DNA from 3 places in the Plantactinospora soyae genome. Region 1 is predicted to be linked to each of the others. Evidence: predicted binding sites of a transcription regulator. Region 1 holds the regulator's gene; each other region holds the start of a gene.
The links. The regulator HrcA, encoded in region 1, represses chaperone genes, less so after heat shock. The targets are predictions, from matches to a motif close to GGTTNGCACNCTCNNNNNGAGNGTGCNAACC.
Positions count from the first base shown of each region.

Region 1 (4,255 bases):
GGGTGAACTCGGGGGAAGCACGGACCAAGACGGCTACGTCGACCAGGTCCTCGCCGAGCTGGCGCTGGCCGGTCGGGTGCTGGGGGACCGGCCACCGGCCCGGGTCGACACGGTCTTCGTCGGCGGCGGCACGCCCACCCTGCTGCCCGCCGACGACCTCGCCCGGATCCTGGACGGCATCGATCGGCTGTGGGGCCTGGCCGGCGACGTCGAGGTCACCACGGAGGCGAACCCGGAGTCGGTGACCCGGGAGTCGTTGAAGGAGCTGCGGGCCGCCGGCTACAACCGGATCTCCCTCGGCATGCAGTCGACCGCGGCCGGAGTGCTCGCGATCCTCGACCGCCGGCACACCGCCGGCCGTGCGCTCCAGGCCGTCGGGGAGGCCCGGGAGGTCGGGTTCGACCACGTCAACCTGGACCTGATCTACGGGACGCCGGGGGAGACCGCCGACGACTTCGCGGGGTCGCTGGCGGCGGTGATCGACGCCGGCGTCGACCACGTCAGCGCGTACGCCCTGATTGTGGAGGACGGCACCCGGTTGGCGGCCCGGATGCGGCGCGGCGAGCTGCCGTACCCGGACGACGACGTCGCGGCGGACCGTTACCTGGCCGCGGAGCAGGCGCTGTCCGGTGCGGGTTTCTCCTGGTACGAGGTGTCCAACTGGGCCCGGACGCCGGCCGCGCGGTGCCGGCACAACCTGCTCTACTGGGCCGGCGGGGACTGGTGGGGCCTCGGTCCGGGGGCGCACAGCCACGTCGGCGGGGTGCGCTGGTGGAACGTCAAGCACCCGGCGACGTACGCGGCCCGGCTCGGTGCGGGGACGTCCCCCGGTCAGGCCCGGGAGCTGCTGTCGGCGGTGGAGCAGCGGGTCGAGGACGTGATGCTGCGGCTGCGGTTGTCCGCCGGACTGCCGTTGACGGTCCTGGACGACCCGGGTCGGGCGGGTGCGGACCGGGCCCGCGACGCCGGACTGCTGGACGGGGCGGCGTACGACTCGGGGCAGGCCGTGCTCACCCTGCGCGGGCGACTGCTCGCCGACGCGGTCGTCCGGGACCTGCTGCCCTGACCTCGAGGGGCGGCGGGAGACCGGTCGCCCGGGCCCCCGCCAGCACGACGAGGATCTGGCTACTTGATCATATTGATCGACATCGGATACTTGTACAGCTCGCCGTTGACCGCCTTGAGCCCGGCGATGAGTCCGAAGATCGAGGCGATGAGCCATGCGGCAAGCACGACCAGGATGCCGATGAAGACGCAGATCAGGATGTAACCGACGATCGCGATGATCGACCAGAGGATATGGAAGTTGAGGGCCGCCAGCGCGTGGGCCCGAGCCGTCGGCGACTCCTTGCCGCGGACCAGCAACGCGATCAGTGGGGCGATCCAGCCACCCGCGCCACCGCCGACGAAGGCGCCGGCGGCGCCGCCGAAGTGGGCGACCAGGGACCAGGTCTTGTCGTCGCTGTTGGCGTAGCCGGCCGGAGCCGGGCCGCCGTACTGGCCACCGGGTGGCGGGTAACCGCCCTGCGGATAGCCGCCCTGCGGGTAACCACCCTGTGGGGGGTAACCACCCTGCGGGTAACCACCTTGTGGGGGGTAACCGTCCTGCGGGGGATAACCGTCCTGCGGGGGGTACGCACCGCCGCCGGAGGTCGGCGGAGGATATGCGCCACCGCCGGAGGTCGGCGGCTGAGCGCCCGGCGAGTACGGATCGTGTGGCGGACCACCCGGGCCGTAGTCTCCGGGAGGGCGAGGTGGTTCAGTCATGGGGCCACGGTAGGGGCCCGGATCAAGTGACGCCAGCCACGCCCACGATCGGATCTGGACAATAGCCGACCGTGCCTGTTAGGTCCGCCGGGGTAGGGTGTCCGGGCAAGCCTGTTGTCCGGGCTCAGGCAGCCCTTCCAAACGATCATCGCGTCCGGTACACCTTGGTCGTAGACTGGCACTCGCTACAGTCGAGTGCCAGGGAAACCGTGGCCCGACCGTCGTGGCCGCCCCGGCCGTATCGGTGCCGGGGCCGGGGCGTCGCAGGGAGGTGAGGATGGGTCTCGACGACCGCAAGCTCGACGTGCTGCGCGCGATCGTGGAGGACTACGTCGCCACCCAGGAACCGGTCGGCAGCAAGGCGCTGGTCGAGCGCCACCAGCTCGGAGTGTCCCCGGCCACCGTCCGCAACGACATGGCCGTGCTGGAGGAGGAGGGCTACATCCGGCAGCCGCACACCAGTGCCGGCCGGGTGCCCACCGACCGCGGCTACCGGCTCTTCGTGGACCGGCTCTCCCGGGTCAAGCCGCTCACCCCGGCCGAGCGCCGGGCGATCGAACGCTTCATGATCGGCGCGGTCGACCTCGACGACGTGGTGCACCGCACGGTGCGGCTGCTCGCCCAGTTGACCCGGCAGGTGGCCGTGGTGCAGTACCCGAGCCTGGCCCGGTCGTCGGTGCGGCATCTCGAACTCGTGCCGATCTCCACGACCCGGCTGATGCTCGTCATGATCGCCGACACCGGCCGGGTGGAGCAGCGCCTGGTCGAACTGCCGGCACCGATCAGCGCCGACGACGTGACGGACCTGCGCCGGCTGGTGAACGAGCGGCTCGGCGGCCAGAAGCTGGCCGAGACCCCGCCGCTGGTCCAGGCCCTGATCGACGAGGTGGCGCCGGGCCTGTCCCCGGCGATGACCACCCTCGCCACCGTGCTGATGGAGACCCTGGTCGAGCGGCACGAGGAGCGGATCGCCCTGGCCGGCACCGCCAACCTGGCCCGTGGCGGGCTGCTCGACTTCCAGGGTTCGCTGCGACCGATCCTCGAGGCGCTGGAGGAGGAGGTCATCCTGCTCAAGCTGATCGGTGAGGTCGAACCGAACACACTCCAGGTCCGTATCGGCGACGAGAACGAGATAGACAATCTCCGGGCCACCTCGGTGGTCAGCACCGGATACGGTCCGGGGGCGACCATCCTCGGCGGCCTCGGCGTGCTGGGCCCGACCCGGATGGACTACCCGGGCACCATCGCCACGGTGCGGGCCGTGGCACGCTACGTCGGCGACGTTCTGGCACAGAACTGACCCCAAAGCTCACCTGAGACGACCGGCGGACGGTAACGCGAGACAGACATGAGGACACGGAACGCAGTGGCCAAGGACTACTACGGGATTCTCGGCGTCAGCCGGGACGCCTCCGACGACGAGATCAAGCGTGCCTACCGGAAGTTGGCGCGGCAGTACCACCCGGACGTGAATCCGGATCCGGAGGCACACGAGAAGTTCAAGGACATCAACGCCGCGTACGAGGTCCTCTCCGACGACCAGAAGCGGCAGATTGTCGATCTTGGTGGGGACCCGCTCGCTCCGGGCGGCGGCCCCGGCGCGGGCCCGGGGGGCGCCGGCGGACCGTTCGTCGGCTTCCAGGACATCATGGACGCGTTCTTCGGAGCCGCTGGTGGCTCTCGGGGACCGCGACCCCGTACCCGGCCCGGTGCCGACGCCATCCTGCGGCTCGAACTGGACCTGCCGGAGACGGCGTTCGGGGTCGAGGCACCGATCGCGGTGGACACCGCCGTGCTCTGCACCACCTGCTCCGGCGCCGGTACGGCGGCGGGCACCCACCTCGCCACCTGCGAGGCGTGCGGCGGGCGGGGCGAGGTGCAGTCGGTGCAGCGCACCTTCCTCGGCCAGGTCGTCTCGTCCCGGCCGTGCACCGTCTGCCAGGGCTACGGCACGGTCGTCCCGCACCCCTGCCCCACCTGCGCCGGTGACGGCCGGGTGCGTACCCGGCGTTCGCTGACCGTCAAGATCCCGGCCGGGGTCGAGGACGGCATGCGGATCCGGCTGGCCCAGCAGGGCGAGGTCGGCCCCGGTGGCGGCACCGCCGGAGACCTGTACGTCGAGATCCACGAGCGACCGCACGACGTCTACTCCCGCAAGGGCGACGACCTGCACTGCCGGGTGACGGTGCCGATGACGGCGGCGGCGCTGGGCACCCGACTGACCATCAAGACGCTGGACAGCGACGAGCCGGTCGACGTCAAGCCGGGGACCCAGCCGGGCTCGACGCTGCGGCTGCGGGCCCGGGGCGTACCGCACCTGCGCGGTACCGGCCGGGGTGACCTCTACGTCCACCTCGACGTCCGGACGCCCACGAAACTCGACGCCGACCAGGAACGGATGCTGCGGGACTTCGCCAAGACCCGGGGCGAGGAGGTCGCCGAGCTGAGCAAGCAGGGCGGCTTCTTCTCCCGGATGCGCGACGCCTTC
Region 1 covers NZ_JADBEB010000001.1:9,657,111-9,661,365, reverse strand. Annotated here, with positions in the region: gene hemW (radical SAM family heme chaperone HemW) at 1-1,066, shown strand, start outside; gene H4W31_RS42135 (DUF4870 domain-containing protein) at 1,126-1,767, opposite strand; gene hrcA (heat-inducible transcriptional repressor HrcA) at 2,045-3,067, shown strand; gene dnaJ (molecular chaperone DnaJ) at 3,134-4,255, shown strand, end outside.

Region 2 (4,255 bases), 8.9 Mb from region 1:
AGAATGACGCCGATCTTCGGCGTCTTCTCGGTGTCACCGCCGCTGCCGGAGTCCTCGCCGCACGCGGCGAGGCCGCCCGTGGCCAGCAGGCCCACGGCGGCGATGGTGAGGATCCCTCTGCGCATTGCACGGGTCCTTTCGGGGGTGGGTGTGGTGTCTCGGATCGGGGTGGTGCGGTGGTACACCCGAACGGTCCGGTCGGCGTTCCTGGTGGGCTGCGGCGACCGGTCCGCCACACTTTTGTTGTGTCCGGCAACGTATTGCGCGCGGAGTCGACGGGGCAAGGCTGCCGAGGCCACGAGTTTGTTGTCGCCGATAACAATTCAGCAACGTGATGGTCATGTACCGCCATCGTCCGGGAGCGATGCCTCGAACCAGGATGAAGAGCCCAGGGCCGGCTACAAGGGCGCGGTCCGGCGGGCTGGCGCCGACGCGCCGGCGCTGCGGTGCGGCGCTGCGGTGCGGCGGTGCGGCGCTGCGGTGCGGCGGTGCGGCGCTGCGGTGCGGCGGTGCGGTGCGGCGGTGCGGTGCGGCGGTGCGGCGCGATCCGGCGGGGTCGGGGCGGCGGTGAGGCGCGATCCGGCGGGGTCGGGGCGTGCCGGGGGTCAGGGTGCGGCGAGTGGTGCGGTGGTGGCGGTGGTGAGCCGGATCAGGTCCGCCGGGTCGAGTTCGAGTTGCAGACCCCGGCGGCCGGCCGAGACGTAGATCGTCGGAAAGCGTTCGGCGGAGGCGTCCACCACCGTGGGCAGTGTCTTGCGCTGGCCGAGCGGGCTGATGCCGCCGCGCACATAGCCGGTGGTCCGCTCGGCGAGGGTCCGGTCGGCCAGTGTCGCCCGCTTGCCGCCCACTGCCGTCGCCAGCGTCTTGAGGTCCAGTTCCCCGGTGACCGGTACGACCGCCACGGTCAGTACGCCGTCGACGGCGGCGACGAGCGACTTGAAGACCCGTTCCGGAGGTACGCCGAGCGCGGCGGCCACCTCGGCACCGTAGTTGGGCGTGTCCGGCGCGACGTCGTACGGATGCAGGGTGTGCGGTACGCGCTGCCGCGCCAGCAGCGCCGTCGCCGGTGTTCCCCTGCCCGCCACCCTCGCACCCTATCGCCGCTCGGCCGAACCGGCGCCGGGCGGTGCTCCGGCCGTACCGGCGTCCGGCGGTGCTCCGGCCGTACCCACGCCCGGCGGTGCTCCGGCCGGACCGGTGTCGGGCGTACCCGGGCCGGGTGCGGGTACGGGGCGGCAGAGCAGCACCACGGGTGCGTCGGCGATCCGGGTCAGCACCAGGCTGATCGGTTCGGTCCCGGTCAGCCGCAGGTCACGACGGAGTCGCTCCGGCTCCAGCGCGGAACCGCGTTTCAGGATCTCGACCCGGCCGATGCCGAGCCCGCGCAGCAGGGTGCGGAGCCGCTTGAGCGAGAAGGGGAGCGAGTCGACGATCTCCAGGCACCGGGCGAACGGGGTCGGCCGGGCGGAGTCGGCGTAGACGTAGGCGATGTCCGGGTCGGCGAGGGTGCCGTCGACCGTCGCGGCGAACTCGGCGACCAGGTGGGACCGGACCACGGCGCCGTCCGGGTCGTACAGGTAACGCCGGAGCGGGCCGACCGGCGCGCGTACGGTGCCGGTGCCGGTCAGTTCGTGCGCCGCCGACCCGGTCAGCAGGGTGGCCCGGCGCGGCGCGGCGGCGAGCGGACCGCACCAGACGGTCGCCTCGACCAGGTCGCCGCCGACGCTCACCCACTCGCCCTCGGCGCCGGGCGGCAGCAGCGCGTGGTCGATCCCGGGGGCGACCTTGAACACCGTCCGGGGGATCCGGTCGGCGAGACCGAGCAGGAAGTTCCAGGGCGGGGAGTAGGCGGCCGGGTCGAACACCCGGCGACCGGTGCCGGCCCGCCGTCGGGCCGGATCGCAGAACACCGCGTCGACCGGTCCACCGTCGGAGTCGGTGACGTCGAACCGGGTGGCGTCGCCGAGGCTCACCGTGAACCGGTCGGCCAGCCCGGTCGCCCCGGCGTTCGCGGCGGCCATCGCGGCGGTGACCGGGTCGGCCTCCACGCCGTACACCCGGATGCCGGCCCGGGCGGCGGCGATCGCGTCCGCGCCGAGGCCGCAACCCAGGTCGGCCAGCGTGCGCGCCCCGGCGGCACGCAGCCGGGCGGCCCGGCGGTCCGCGACCACGGACCGGGTGGCCTGCTCCAGGCCGGCCCGGGTGAAGAACATCCCGGCGGCGTCCGGGCCGAACTTGGCTGTCGCGCGGCGCCGCAGCTCGGCCTGGGTCAGCGCGGCGGCGGCCAACCCGGCCGGTATCCCGGCCGACCGCAGCGCGGCGGCCGCGACCAGCGGGTCGCCGCCGGCCACCTTCCCGGCCGCTTCCAGTGCGGTCACCCCCGCCGGGGTACGCAGCGCGGCGAGCTGGTCGGAATCCACCGCTGCATTGTGCCCACCGGTACCCCGGGCAGGCGTGTCGGGTTGGCACTCTCCTTGACGGAGTGCTAGCCGCCGGCATAACCTGCGGTTAGCACTCTCAAACCGAGGGTGCCAGCTTTCGGGCCCGTGTCCGGGAGCTGAACGCCAGGCGGACCGGCACCCGCGACGACGGTCCCGCCCGGTGGCATGTGGCAGATTGACGCTGGTCGGCTCGCCGGCCGGTAAAGAACCCAATACCCCAGGAGGGTATGCCCGTGACTACCGCGACCAAGGTTGCGATCAAGCCGCTCGAGGACCGGATTCTGGTCCAGGCGAATGAGGCTGAGACGACCACGGCGTCGGGCATCGTGATCCCCGACACCGCCAAGGAGAAGCCGCAGGAGGGCACTGTCCTCGCTGTCGGCCCCGGCCGTTTCGACGACGACGGAAACCGGATCCCGGTCGACGTCAAGGTCGGCGACACGGTCCTCTACTCGAAGTACGGCGGCACCGAGGTCAAGTACGCCGGCGAGGAGTACCTGGTGCTCTCCGCCCGCGACGTCCTCGCTGTCATCGAGAAGTGATCTGACTGATTCAGTGACGCTGCCCCGGACCGGCCCTGCCGGGCCGGGGCAGCGCTGCGTGAAGGGACCCTGTAACAGATGGCGAAGATTCTGAGTTTCTCGGATGACGCCCGGCACCTGCTGGAGCACGGTGTCAACACGCTCGCGGACACGGTCAAGGTCACTCTCGGCCCACGCGGGCGCAACGTCGTCCTGGACAAGAAGTTCGGCGCACCGACGATCACCAACGATGGTGTGACCATCGCCAAGGAGATCGAACTCACCAACCCGTACGAGAACCTTGGCGCGCAGCTGGTCAAGGAGGTGGCGACGAAGACCAACGACGTCGCCGGCGACGGGACCACCACCGCCACCGTGCTCGCCCAGGCGATGGTCCGGGAAGGTCTGCGCAACGTCGCGGCCGGTGCCGGCCCGGCCGGGCTCAAGCGCGGCGTCGACGCGGCCGCCGAGAAGATCTCCTCGGCGCTGCTGGAGAAGGCCGTCGAGGTGGGCAGCCGCGAGTCGGTCGCGCACGTCGCGACGATCTCCGCGCAGGACGCCACCATCGGTGACCTGATCGCCGAGGCGATGGAGCGGGTCGGCCGCGACGGTGTGATCACCGTCGAGGAGGGCTCCACCCTGGCCACCGAGCTGGAGGTCACCGAGGGCCTGCAGTTCGACAAGGGCTTCATCTCGCCGAACTTCGTCACGGACACCGAGGCGCAGGAGGCGGTGCTCGACGACCCGTACATCCTGATCACCACCCAGAAGATCTCCTCGATCGAGGAGCTGCTGCCGCTGCTGGAGAAGGTCCTCCAGACGGGGAAGGCGCTGCTGATCATCGCGGAGGACGTGGAGGGGCAGGCGCTCTCCACCCTGGTGGTCAACTCGATCCGCAAGACCGTCAAGGTCTGCGCGGTGAAGGCGCCCGGCTTCGGCGACCGCCGCAAGGCGATGCTGCAGGACATGGCGATCATCACCGGCGGCGAGGTCGTCGCTCCGGAGCTCGGCTACAAGCTCGACTCGGTCGGCCTCGAGGTGCTGGGCAGCGCCCGGCGCGTGGTGGTCGACAAGGACAACACGACCGTCATCGACGGCCGGGGTCGGGACAACGAGGTCACCGAGCGGGTCACTCAGATCCGCAAGGAGATCGAGGCGTCGGACTCCGACTGGGACCGGGAGAAGCTGGCGGAGCGGCTGGCCAAGCTCTCCGGTGGCATCGCGGTGATCAAGGCGGGCGCGGCGACCGAGGTCGAGATGAAGGAGCGCAAGCACCGCATCGAGGACGCGATC
Region 2 covers NZ_JADBEB010000001.1:790,622-794,876, reverse strand. Annotated here, with positions in the region: gene H4W31_RS03445 (sugar ABC transporter substrate-binding protein) at 1-125, opposite strand, end outside; gene ybaK (Cys-tRNA(Pro) deacylase) at 606-1,085, opposite strand; partial or broken gene H4W31_RS03435 (THUMP-like domain-containing protein) at 1,221-2,420, opposite strand; gene groES (co-chaperone GroES) at 2,669-2,983, shown strand; gene groL (chaperonin GroEL) at 3,062-4,255, shown strand, end outside.
Region 2: groES (co-chaperone GroES) is a predicted target of HrcA. The motif match lies at 2,507-2,537, and genes of this name have one in related genera.

Region 3 (4,255 bases), 9.6 Mb from region 1:
CCCGGTTCGAGGAGAAGACCATCTCCCGGAACGCCTTCGGTGCCCGGTACGAGACGAGTACCTGGCCGTTGGAGACGAGATGGACTATCGAGTTGGCGCTCTGGTTGGCACTGAATCTGGGGGCGGCCCAGCCCTGGCCGGAGGTCGGCGGCACGGACATCACCGCCATCGACGTCGAACCGGCGGCGAAGACGGTGCCGCCGTTGAACCGGACCGGGCCGTTGGAGTCGATCGCACCCTCACCGGGACTGCCGCTGACCGGGCCGTTGACCACGACGGTTCCGCCGGAGAACGTGACCGAGCCGTTGGAGTCGAAGCCGTCGATGCTGGAGTTGACCAGCACGGTGCCGCCGCTGACCACGATCGAGGCGTTCGGGGCCACGGCGAACTCGTCGATCCCCTCCTGGACGGCGTTGATCGCGTCGTCGCTCGCCGTGACGTTGACGGTGCCGCCGCTGATCGTGACCCGCAGGGCCTCCAGGGCCTCGAAGGAGTTGGTGACGGTGACGGTGCCGCCCGAGATGTCCAGCGCGTTCTCGCCGTGGATGGCGTCGTCGCCCGCGCCGACCCGCACCGAACCGTTCGTGATCGACACCGCGCCGTTGGGGGCTTCGGTGTCGTCTGACTTGAGGCCGTCACCGCCGGCCGTCACGGTGACGTTGCCACCGTCGACCCGCAGCTGGTCCTTGCCCCGGATGCCGTCGTCGACCGCGTCCACCACGATCGTGCCCGCGTCGATGACCAGGCCGTCCTTGCTGGCGATGCCGTCGTTGGCGTTACCGCGTACGGCCAGGGACCCGTTTCCGGTGATGGTCAGGTCGACCTTGCTGAACAGGGCGGCGTTCGGCTCGTCCGTCTCCGGGTCGGGGTAGACGTACCGGGTCGCGTCCGACAGCCGGTTGCTGGAGCCGTCGGCCAGTACGACGACGACCTCCTCCGCGTCGGCGACCTGGAGCGGGGAGTTGGTGGAGTTGGCGAGGGACGCGCCGTTGAGGATCAGCCGTACGACCCCGGGGTCCGGGGTGTCGACGTTCAGGTAACCGTCGTTAAGGGTGCCGGTGATCTCGTACTCGCCGGGTGCGGTGATCGTGATGGCGCCGCCGACGATCGTGACGTCGCTGCTGGTGCTGGTGGCACTGGCGCCGGTCAACGTGATCGGGACGATCGCGGCCGCGCTCGTCGGGGGACCGCCCCGGGTGTCGTGGGCGGTGCTGCCGGCCTCGGCTGCCCGCGCTGCGGTCTGGGCCGCGGTCGTGCGAGCCCCGGTGTTCGGTGACCCGGTGCTGTGGGCGTGGGCCGGGCCGGCGCTGACGAGCAGGATCGCCACGAGCCCGACAGGGATCGCGCCGCTGCGCGTGGTCTGTTTCATGGCCGTCCTGTCCGGTCAGATGATCACGAGGTACCGGGCTGATCGCGAGGTACCGGCCGAGGGTGCGATCCAGGTGGGGCGGTGGGCACGACCTCGGTCTCATCGAGCTTCGTCTATGTATAGCACTTCTGGCGCGATCGGGGCAGGTCCCCGGGGCGACGGGCCGCCGGGCGCGGAGGACGGGACGGATGATCTTCGTTTTCTTGCACTCTCCGGCGGCGGGTGCTACACCGTAGTTAGCACTCGCCTAGCGCGAGTGCCAGCCGAATGGGATGAGCCCTCTGGTGGGGCGTACGCGTACGTCATCGCAGGTCGGTCCGAACGGTGCTGATCACCGGCACGACGAATAGAGGACGACGCAGATGGCCAAATTGATCGTGTTCGGTGAAGACGCCCGTCGTGGGCTCGAGCGTGGCATGAACGTCCTCGCCGACACGGTGAAGGTGACGCTCGGCCCGAGGGGCCGCAACGTCGTACTGGACAGCAAGTGGGGCACGCCCACGATCACCAACGACGGTGTCAGCATCGCCAAGGAGATCGAACTCGACGACCCGTACGAGAAGCTCGGTGCCGAACTGGTCAAGGAGGTCGCCAAGAAGACCGACGACGTGGCCGGCGACGGCACCACGACCGCCACCGTCCTGGCCCAGGCCCTGGTGCGCGAGGGGCTGCGCAACGTCGCCGCCGGGGCGAACCCGATCGCGCTCAAGCGGGGCATCGAGCAGGCCGTGGCCGCGGTGACCGAGGCGCTGCGCGGCCAGGCCCAGGAGGTCGAGACCAGGGAACAGATCGCGGCCACGGCGTCCATCTCCGCCGGCGACTCCAGTGTCGGTGAACTCATCGCGGAGGCGATGGACAAGGTCGGTAAGGAAGGCGTCGTCACCGTCGAGGAGAGCAACGCCTTCGGTCTGGAGCTCGAGCTCACCGAGGGAATGCGCTTCGACAAGGGCTACATCTCGCCGTACTTCGCCACCGACACCGAACGGCTGGAAACGGTCCTCGACGATCCGTACCTCCTGCTCGTCGAGAACAAGATCTCAAACCTGACCGACCTGCTCCCGATCCTGGAGAAGGTCAGTCAGGCGAGCAAGCCGCTGGTGATCATCGCCGAGGACGTCGAGGCAGAGGCCCTCGCCACCCTGATCGTCAACCAGGTCCGTGGCACGTTCACGTCGCTGGCCGTCAAGGCGCCCGGCTTCGGTGACCGCCGTACGGCCATGCTGGCCGATCTCGCCGTCCTCACCGACGCTCAGGTCGTCAGCAGCGCGGTGGGTCTCACGCTGGAGAACGTCACCCTCGACATGCTCGGCCGGGCCCGCAGGGTGGTCGCCACCAAGGACGAGACCACCATCGTCGACGGCGCCGGTGGCGCGGAGCAGATCGCCGGCCGGGTCGCCCAGCTCCGTACCGAGATCGACAAGAGCGACTCCGACTACGACCGGGAGAAGCTACAGGAGCGGCTGGCCAAGCTGGCCGGCGGCATCGCGGTGATCAAGGTCGGCGCGGCGACCGAAGTGGAACTCAAGGAGCGCAAGCACCGCATCGAGGATGCCGTCCGCAACGCCCGGGCCGCCATCGAGGAGGGCCTCCTGCCCGGGGGTGGCGTGGCCCTGGCCAACGCTGCCGTCACGGCCTTCGACAAGCTCGACCTCGTCGATGACGAGGCCACCGGTGCGAACATCGTGCGCCTCGCGCTGACCGCGCCGCTGCGGCAGATCGCGGACAACGCCGGCCTTGAGGGTGCCGTGGTGGTGGCGAAGGTCAGCTCACTCGCCCCCGGTCACGGCCTCAACGCCAGCACGGGCGAGTACGTCGACATGATCAAGGCCGGCATCGTCGAACCGGCCAAGGTGACCCGTTCGGCGTTGCAGAACGCCGCCTCGATCGCCGCGCTGTTCCTCACCACCGAGGTACTCATCGCCGACAAGCCGTAACCACCCGGCGCCGGATCACCGGGCGACGACCTCCGGGTCAGACCCGGATCGGGACCGGCCAGTACGGCTGCCCGCCGTACTGGCCGGTCCCGACTCCACGGATCGAACTGTTCGATCTCGCGCGCGGCTGCCCCGTGGTCGGATGCCCGAAGACGCGGATGAAGAAAAGCGGGATCGCCATCGTTTGTGGTCGATCCGGCGTGGGTAACGCCGCCGTCGTGGCAATGAAAGCGCTTTCAAAGCCAAAGTCGGTCACCATCTACGAGGTGGCCCGGCACGCCGGCGTCTCCATCGCGACGGTCTCCCGCGCGCTGCGCGACTCCAGCCTCGTCACCGAGGCGACCCGGGCCCGGGTCAGGGCGGCGGTCGAGGAGCTGAACTTCACCCCGAACCAGCTCGGCCGGTCCCTTGCCGAGGGCCGGCACGCGGCCAACGGGATCGTCTTCCCGGACCTGGTCGGCCCCTACTACGCCGAAGTGGTCCTGGGCTACGAGGAGATCGCCTCCGAACTCGGCCGCAGCGTGCTGATCCTGGCCACCTCCGGGCGTCGCGACGCCACCGGGGCGGTGCTCGACCTCGCCCGCCGGGTCGACGGCATGGCGATCATGGGCAACACGGTGCCGGACGACGTGGTGAGCGACATCGCCGCCACCGGGCCGCCCGTGGTGCTGCTGGCCCGCCAGCCGGTCAAGGGCGTCGACACGATCCGGACCCGCAACGACCGGACCGCCGCCGAACTCGCCGCGCACCTCGCCGCGCACGGCCACCGGCGGCTCACCTTCCTCGGCGACCCGGACCGCTCCTATGACGTCGCCGGTCGGTTCGCCGGGCTCCGTACCGGCCTGCGCACCGCCGGGCTGCCCGAACCGGCGTCGGTGCGGTGTGCGCTCGACGTGGCGGCCGGCGAGGCCACCGCCACCGAACTGCTCGCCGGACCCGATCGTCCCGACGC
Region 3 covers NZ_JADBEB010000001.1:59,852-64,106, reverse strand. Annotated here, with positions in the region: gene H4W31_RS44070 (carbohydrate-binding domain-containing protein) at 1-1,369, opposite strand, end outside; gene groL (chaperonin GroEL) at 1,732-3,303, shown strand; gene H4W31_RS00225 (LacI family DNA-binding transcriptional regulator) at 3,528-4,255, shown strand, end outside.
Region 3: groL (chaperonin GroEL) is a predicted target of HrcA. The motif match lies at 1,604-1,634, and genes of this name have one in related genera.